3 regions of the Streptomyces sp. S063 genome follow, and region 3 is predicted to be linked to each of the others. Evidence: riboswitches for the same ligand, from Rfam matches in the RefSeq annotation. Region 3 holds a riboswitch; each other region holds the start of a gene.
What was found. Region 3 has a riboswitch for cobalamin ahead of CCZ36_RS32320 (CbtB domain-containing protein). Riboswitches for the same ligand answer to the same signal wherever they lie in the genome.
Positions count from the first base shown of each region.

Region 1 (2,252 bases), 5.8 Mb from region 3:
GTTCACGATGTCGGTGCGCCGGAGGTTGATCTCGGCGGGGGAGCCCGCCCCCTCGCAGATCACCGCGTCGTACGTCGACCGCAGCTGCTCCAGGCAGTCCGTGACCGTCCCGAGCAGCGCCTCCTGACGGCCCCCGTGGTACCCGCGGGCGCTCATCTCGCCGACCGGCTTCCCCATCAGGACGACCTGGCTGGACCGGTCGCCGCCGGGCTTCAGCAGCACCGGGTTCATCAGGGCCGTCGGCTCCACCCGGGCGGCCTGCGCCTGCATCGCCTGGGCGCGTCCGATCTCCGCGCCCTCGCGGGTCACGAAGGAGTTGAGGGACATGTTCTGCGCCTTGAACGGCGCGACCTCCACGCCCCGGCGCACCAGCCAGCGGCAGATGCCCGCCGTGACGACGCTCTTGCCCGCGTCGGAGGTCGTTCCCGCGACCAGCAGTCCGCCGCCCCTCATGTCCGCCCCCGCTTCCGTCCTGTCGATGACCGTCCCGCGACCGACCGCCGCGCGACCAGGTGGCCCGCCGCCAGCCGGCCCGCCACACACACCCCCAGGGCCAGCGCACTCACGCGGCGCGACAGCCGCACCGCGCGCTCGATGTCCGCGCCCCGCACGTCCCGGCCGGCCGCCCCGTTCAGGACGGGCCGGTGCTCGACGCGCCCCGCGTACGCGAGCGTGCCGCCCAGCCGTACGCCGAGCGCCCCCGCGAACGCCGCCTCGACCGGCCCCGCGTTCGGGCTCGGGTGGCGGTGCGCGTCCGCCTTCCAGGCGCGTACGGCCTGAGCGGGCCGCCCGCCGCTCGCCACGGCCAGCGCGGCCGTCAGCCGGGCGCCCGGCCACCCCGCCACATCGTCCAGGCGCGCCGAGGCCCAGCCGTAACGGCGGTGGCGGGGAGACTTGTGGCCGACCATCGCGTCCAGCGTGTTCACCGCCCGGAAGCCGACGAGCCCCGGTATCCCGCCGATCGCCCCCCACACCAGCGCGCCGACGACGGCGTCCGAGGTGTTCTCGGCGACCGACTCGACGACCGCGCGGGCGATCCCCGGCCCGTCCAGGGAGTGCGGATCGCGCCCGCACAGGTGCGGCAGCCGCTCCCGGGCCGCCTCCAGGTCCCCGGCGACCAGCGCGCCCCCGATGGCGCGGGCCTCCCGGCCCAGCGACGTCACCCCGACCACGGACCAGGCGGTGGCGGCGGTCAGCGCGACGGCGAGCGCGGGGCGTCCCCGTACGGCGCGGGCGGTCAGCGCGGCGGCCCCCACGGCGCCTCCGGCGCACACCAGGGTGTGCAGCGCGCCCCGGCCACGGTCGTCACGCCACAGCAGGGACTCGACGCGCGCCGCGGCGCGGCCGAATCCGGCGACGGGGTGGCCCCGCCGCGGATCGCCGAACAGCGCGTCGGCGACCATCCCCGCCGTGGCGCCGTACGCGAAGATGCGATCGGCACGCACGGCTCAGCCTGTCGTGGGAAGAGGCGTTCCGGCACGGAGAGGCACAGGGAGGGGCACGAGAAGCGGCGCACTGCGGCCGGGCATGGCGTAGGTCCTCACTCAGGGTCCGCGCCCTGGTTCGACGTGACCGGCGACGAGAGTCTCCTGGCTCCCGGATCCGCAGTTCCCCCGGCCTTCCAGCCCGCGTACCGCGAGCCGTGACATCCGGTGTGGGGGAGTGCTCCCCGGTGACAGTGGCGGGACCGCGCCGGATTCGCACCGGCTTCCTCTGCTGTCGCCGTAAATGGCTCCGGCAGTCCACCACGCCCTGAGAACAGCCGTCAACTCGCTGTTGACCTGCGGGGCTCGACTGTGGGCGGACGCACATCGGGCCGGACACACGAGGGTGTGTCCGGCCCGGGGGAGTGCGGGGTACGGGGTCAGGCGACGATCAGATAGATCCCGTACGAGACCGCCGCCACGCAGAGCCCGAAGCAGGCGTACGCGCCGGCGCGCGCCAGGGCGACCGCTCCGCCGGAGGCGCTGCCTCCGGCCGTGGCGGACTGCTTGGAGAGGGCGACGATGCCCAGGGTGAAGAGGCCTACCAGCGCGACGGTGACCACGAGGCTGACACCGAAGACGGAGGCGAGAGCTGCCCAGTCGATTTTCATGCGGATCTGTCCTTACACCGTGGCCGGCGGCCGGGCCGGGTCGTCCGGCACCGGGGCCGGGATGGTGGTCGCGAGGTCGGAGGCCGGGGCCCCGACGGGCGGCGGCTGGACCGCGGCGATGGCCGTGGTGACGACGCCCTGGGGCTCGTCGCCGTCC
Region 1 is NZ_CP021707.1:1,355,558-1,357,809, reverse strand. Features, by position in the region: gene CCZ36_RS06075 (cobyric acid synthase) at 1-453, opposite strand, end outside; gene CCZ36_RS06070 (cobalamin biosynthesis protein) at 450-1,445, opposite strand; cobalamin riboswitch at 1,583-1,714, opposite strand; gene CCZ36_RS06065 (hypothetical protein) at 1,865-2,095, opposite strand; gene CCZ36_RS06060 (inorganic phosphate transporter) at 2,108-2,252, opposite strand, start outside.
Region 1: linked by a shared signal. The riboswitch ahead of CCZ36_RS06070 (cobalamin biosynthesis protein) and the one ahead of CCZ36_RS32320 (CbtB domain-containing protein) in region 3 are both predicted to bind cobalamin.

Region 2 (2,252 bases), 4.6 Mb from region 3:
GAGGACGATGACCAGGACCGCTCCGGTGGAGGCTCCGGAGGAGACCCCGAGGAGGAACGGGTCGGCGAGCTGGTTGCGGACGAGGGCCTGGAGGACGGTGCCGATGACGGCGAGTCCGGCGCCGACGACGATGCCGAGCAGCACCCGGGGCAGCCGCACGTCCAGGACGATCGTGCGGAACGGGCTCGCCTCCGCCCGCCCGGTCAGGATGTCGAGCACCTGGCCGGGCGGGATGCGGACGGAGCCGAGGGCGAGGGCGGCGAGCACGGCGACGGCCAGGAGCGCGGCGAGGACGCCGAGCACCAGGACGTAACCGAGCGGCCGCCGCGGTGCGGAGGCGCGGCAGGTCACGGGGTGGTGGCCGCCTTGACCGCCTCCGGGTGGAGCTGGGCCGCGAGCTTGTCGACGGCGGCGGGGACGCGGACGCCGAGGACCGCGTCGGAGAGCGGCATGACGGCGAAGCGCTTGTTCTTGATGGCGGGGACGTCGGCGAGGGCCGGGTCGGTGAGGAGACGCTTCTTCTTCTGTTCGACGGTGGTGGCGCCGTAGTCGTAGATCACGATGACCTCGGGCTCGCGGTCGACGACGTTCTCCCAGGAGGCGTCGCCGAAGGGCTTGTCGAGGTCGGCGAAGACGTTGGTGCCGCCGGCCCGTTCGATCAGCTCGTTGCCGATGCCCTCGCCGCCCGCGGTGAAGGCGGTCTTGTCGCCGCTGTCGTAGACGAAGACGGAGAGCGGCTTCAGGCCGGCCAGCTTCTTGGCGGTGGCGGCGTTGTCGGCCTTGGCCCGCTTGATCCAGGCCTCGGCGCGCTCGCTGACGCCGAAGGTGCGGCCGACCTCGCGGATCTCCTCGTAGAGCGTGTCCATGGGCTGGTCGCCCTTGGTGCAGCTCTCGGTGTTGAGGCGGGTCTCGATGCCGGCCTTCTCGAACGCCTCGCGGCCGCGGCCGTCGCCCGCGGTGAAGGCGCTGGCGTAACCGCCGTAGACGAAGTCGGGGTTGGCGGCGAGGACCTGCTCGTAGGAGGGGTACTCCTTGGCGAGGACCGGGACGGAGGCGTAGTCCTTCGCGTACTTCGGCAGGACCTGGTCGTCGAGGTAGGCGGTGCCGACGAGGGACTTCCTCAGGCCCAGTTCCAGCATGATCTCGGTGACGTGCTGGTTCATGGTGACCACGCGGTTCGGCGGGGCCTTGTACGTCGTGGTGACACCGCAGTTCTCGACGGTGTACGGGAAGCCGCTCGCCGCCGACGCCTTGTCCCCGGTGGCGGTGTCGCCGTCCGAGGAGTCGGAGGAGGTGGAGCAGGCGGTGAGGGCGAGCGGGAGCAGCACGGCGGCGGCTATGAGCGCGGGGGTGCGCCGGGACATGGCGGGGCCTCTCCGGGGGATTTCCGCGTCCCCTGGTCGATGCGAAAGGCGGCGGGCCAGTTCCTGGCTTCCGGGCCGCCCTCCGGTACGGAGTCGGAGTCCGTACGGGAGGGGGCCCGGTCACAGTGGCGGGACCGTGCCGGATTCGCACCGGCTTCCTGGTTCCTGCCGCCTTGATGGGTTCGGGTGCAGTGTGCCAGACCCGTTCGGCGGCTCCGCGCGGTACCGGGGGGCTCAGTGCGGCTCAGAGCGGCTCAGTACGCGTCGACGACCTGCACGTCTTCCTCGGTGATCTCGCCGTCCACGATGCGGTACGAGCGGAACTGGAAGGGGCCCGAGCCGTCGGTGTCGGCGGTGGAGACCAGGACGTAGTGGGCCCCGGGCTCGTTGGCGTACGTGACGTCGGTGCGGGAGGGGTAGGCCTCGGTGGCCGTGTGCGAGTGGTAGACGATCACGGGTTCCTCGTCGCGGTCGTCCATCTCGCGGTAGAGCTTGAGGAGGTCGGCCGAGTCGAACTCGTAGAACGTGGGCGAGCGGGCGGCGTTGAGCATCGGGATGAAGCGCTCGGGGCGGTCCGTCCCGGCCGGGCCCGCGACCACTCCGCACGCCTCGTCGGGGTGGTCGGCGCGGGAGTGGGCGACGATCTGGTCGTAGAGCGTCTGGGTGATGGTCAGCATGGCGCCAGGATAAGCAGGCGGGCCCCCGCGTACCGGTGGGTGGTACGCGGGAGCCCGCATGGTGGACGCCGTCGGCCTTTGGGGAGGCCGGGCGGTCCGGGAGGAGGGTGGTCGTGGGGCCCGCCCTCGGGGTCGGTGAGGCTCCCGGGGACGGCCCCCGGGAGCCCTGCTCAGCGGGTCTCGGTCGTGGCCTTCTCCGGCTCCTTCGCGC
Region 2 is NZ_CP021707.1:2,547,442-2,549,693, forward strand. Features, by position in the region: gene CCZ36_RS11515 (FecCD family ABC transporter permease) at 1-351, opposite strand, end outside; gene CCZ36_RS11520 (ABC transporter substrate-binding protein) at 348-1,364, opposite strand; cobalamin riboswitch at 1,417-1,569, opposite strand; gene CCZ36_RS11525 (Mov34/MPN/PAD-1 family protein) at 1,619-2,041, opposite strand; gene CCZ36_RS11530 (amino acid permease) at 2,212-2,252, opposite strand, start outside.
Region 2: linked by a shared signal. The riboswitch ahead of CCZ36_RS11520 (ABC transporter substrate-binding protein) and the one ahead of CCZ36_RS32320 (CbtB domain-containing protein) in region 3 are both predicted to bind cobalamin.

Region 3 (2,252 bases):
CTGCCCGCCGAACGCGAGCGGATCGGTCCGCCCGCGCCGGAGGGCACGGGCGAGATCCACTGGGACCGCATCCTGTTCAGCGCCAAGGAGAGCGTCTTCAAGACCTGGTATCCGGTCACCGGCGTGGAACTCGACTTCGTCGAGGCGGATCTGACTATCCATCGCACGGACACTCCGCAAGGCGGCGACGGGTCCCCGGGCCCGGTCGCCGCCGAGGGCACCTTCGCCGCCCGCCTGCTGCTCACCGACCCGGCCCTGCCGACGACGCTGCACGGGCGCTGGCGGATCGAGGACGACATCGTCGCCACGGCGGTGCTGGTCCGGCCCGACTGGCGGGAACGCGAAGGGATGTGACGGCCGGCCGGCCGAGTGAGGTCGGGCCGCGCCGGTCAGCCGGTCGGGGGAGCGGTGAGGGGGCGTCCGAGCGCCACGTTCCACCGGCCGGAGCGCCCGCTGAGTTCGGTCAGCGTCAGCGGCGCGACGTCCAGCCGCCAGAACGCCTCCGTCGGCAGCCGCAGCCCGTGGACGACCGCAGCCCGGACGACCGCGGCCTCGGCCACCGCCAGGAAGCTCGCGCCGGGTGCGTCCGGTCCGCCGAGGGAGTCCAGCCACACCCCGGTCCTCGTCACCAGGTCGCGCAGCGACTCGCCGCCGTGCGGAGCCGCTGACGGGTCGCCGAGCCAGGCGGCCACCCCGGCGGGTTCGGCGGCGGCCACCTCGTCGAGGCGGCGGCCGGCCCAGCCCGCCAGGTCCCAGCCGGCCAGGGCCGGTTCGGTGCGGGCCGCCAGGCCGAGGGCCCCGGCGGTTTCGCGGCACCGGCCGGAGGGGCCGCTGAGCGCGAGCCCGGCCACCGGCACCGCGCCGGCGGCGGCACGCGCACGTTCCCGGCCGGAACGGTCCAGAGGGGAGTCGCCGTCGAAACGGGCCTCCCGCAGCGCGGCGTTCATCGCCGGCGAGATCAATATCGCCCGTACTGTCATGTCCCTGCTCTCACATCCGCACCAGGGGCCCGCAGCCCTGTCACGCCAAGGAATCCGCCCGCCGTGACGCTGCACATTGGACCATGGCGGTGCTCGCGGACAGGCGGTATGGTCACGTCGACCATGACGAGGGTGGGATGGAAGTCCGGTGAGAATCCGGCACGGTCGCGCCACTGTGAACCCGCCTCCGGGCGGGGAAGTCAGACCCGCCACCTTCGTCCGAGGCACCACGACAGGGACGCGTGTTCCCACAGGAGGTTCTGCCATGGCTCAGTCCGCCGTTCCCGCGACGGGGCGTCCGGGATCACTCCGGTCTCGGCGAAGACCCTTGCCCCTTGGGCGGTCTTCTTCGGCATTCTCATGCTCGTCCTGCTGTACTTCGTCGGCGCCGAACAGGGCGCCACCGCACTCATCTCGGGCGAAGGCGTCCACGAGTGGGTTCACGACGGCCGCCATCTGCTCGGCTTCCCCTGCCACTGAGGCACCTGAGGAACAACGGCCCCGCCGGGGAATCGGCGGACGCGGCCGGCAGCGGCAAGCTAGAGAAATCAGGAAACCATCGTGAACTCCATATCTGTCAGAGCCCTGCTCGTGCGCGGCATGCTCGCGGGCCTGGTCGCGGGCGCGCTCGCGCTCGTCGTCGCCTACTTCCTCGGTGAGTCCCAGGTGGACGCGGCCATCGCCCTCGAAGAGGCCCACAGTCACGACCACGGCGGCGGCGAAGAGCTCGTCAGCCGCACCATGCAGGCCACCGGCGGGCTCGCCACCGGCGTCCTCGTCTTCGGCGTCGCGGCGGGCGGGATCGCCGCCCTCGTGTTCTGTTACGCCCTGGGCCGCATCGGCGACTTCGGCCCCCGGGCCACCGCGGCGCTGGTCGCGGGCGCCGCCCTGCTCACGGTCTACGTCGTACCGTTCCTCAAGTACCCGGCGAACCCGCCCGCCGTCGGCAACCCGGACACCATCGGCAAGCGCACCACCCTGTTCTTCCTGATGGTCGCCCTCAGTGTGCTGCTGGCCGTCGCCGCCGTCATCATCGGCAAGCGGCTCGCACCCCGCCTGGGCAACTGGAACGCGAGCATCGCGGCCGTCGCCGGATTCGTCGTGCTGATCGGTCTCGCCTACGCCTTCCTGCCCTCCTTCGACGAGGTGGGCAAGGGCTTCCCGGCGACCCTGCTGTGGGAGTTCCGGCTCTCGACGCTGGCGGTCCAGGCGACGCTGTGGAGCACCTTCGGCCTCGTCTTCGGCTATCTCACCGAACGGCTCCTGACGCCC
Region 3 is NZ_CP021707.1:7,120,147-7,122,398, forward strand. Features, by position in the region: gene CCZ36_RS32310 (4'-phosphopantetheinyl transferase family protein) at 1-354, shown strand, start outside; gene CCZ36_RS32315 (histidine phosphatase family protein) at 390-980, opposite strand; adenosylcobalamin (AdoCbl) riboswitch at 1,106-1,200, shown strand; partial or broken gene CCZ36_RS32320 (CbtB domain-containing protein) at 1,246-1,460, shown strand; gene CCZ36_RS32325 (CbtA family protein) at 1,542-2,252, shown strand, end outside.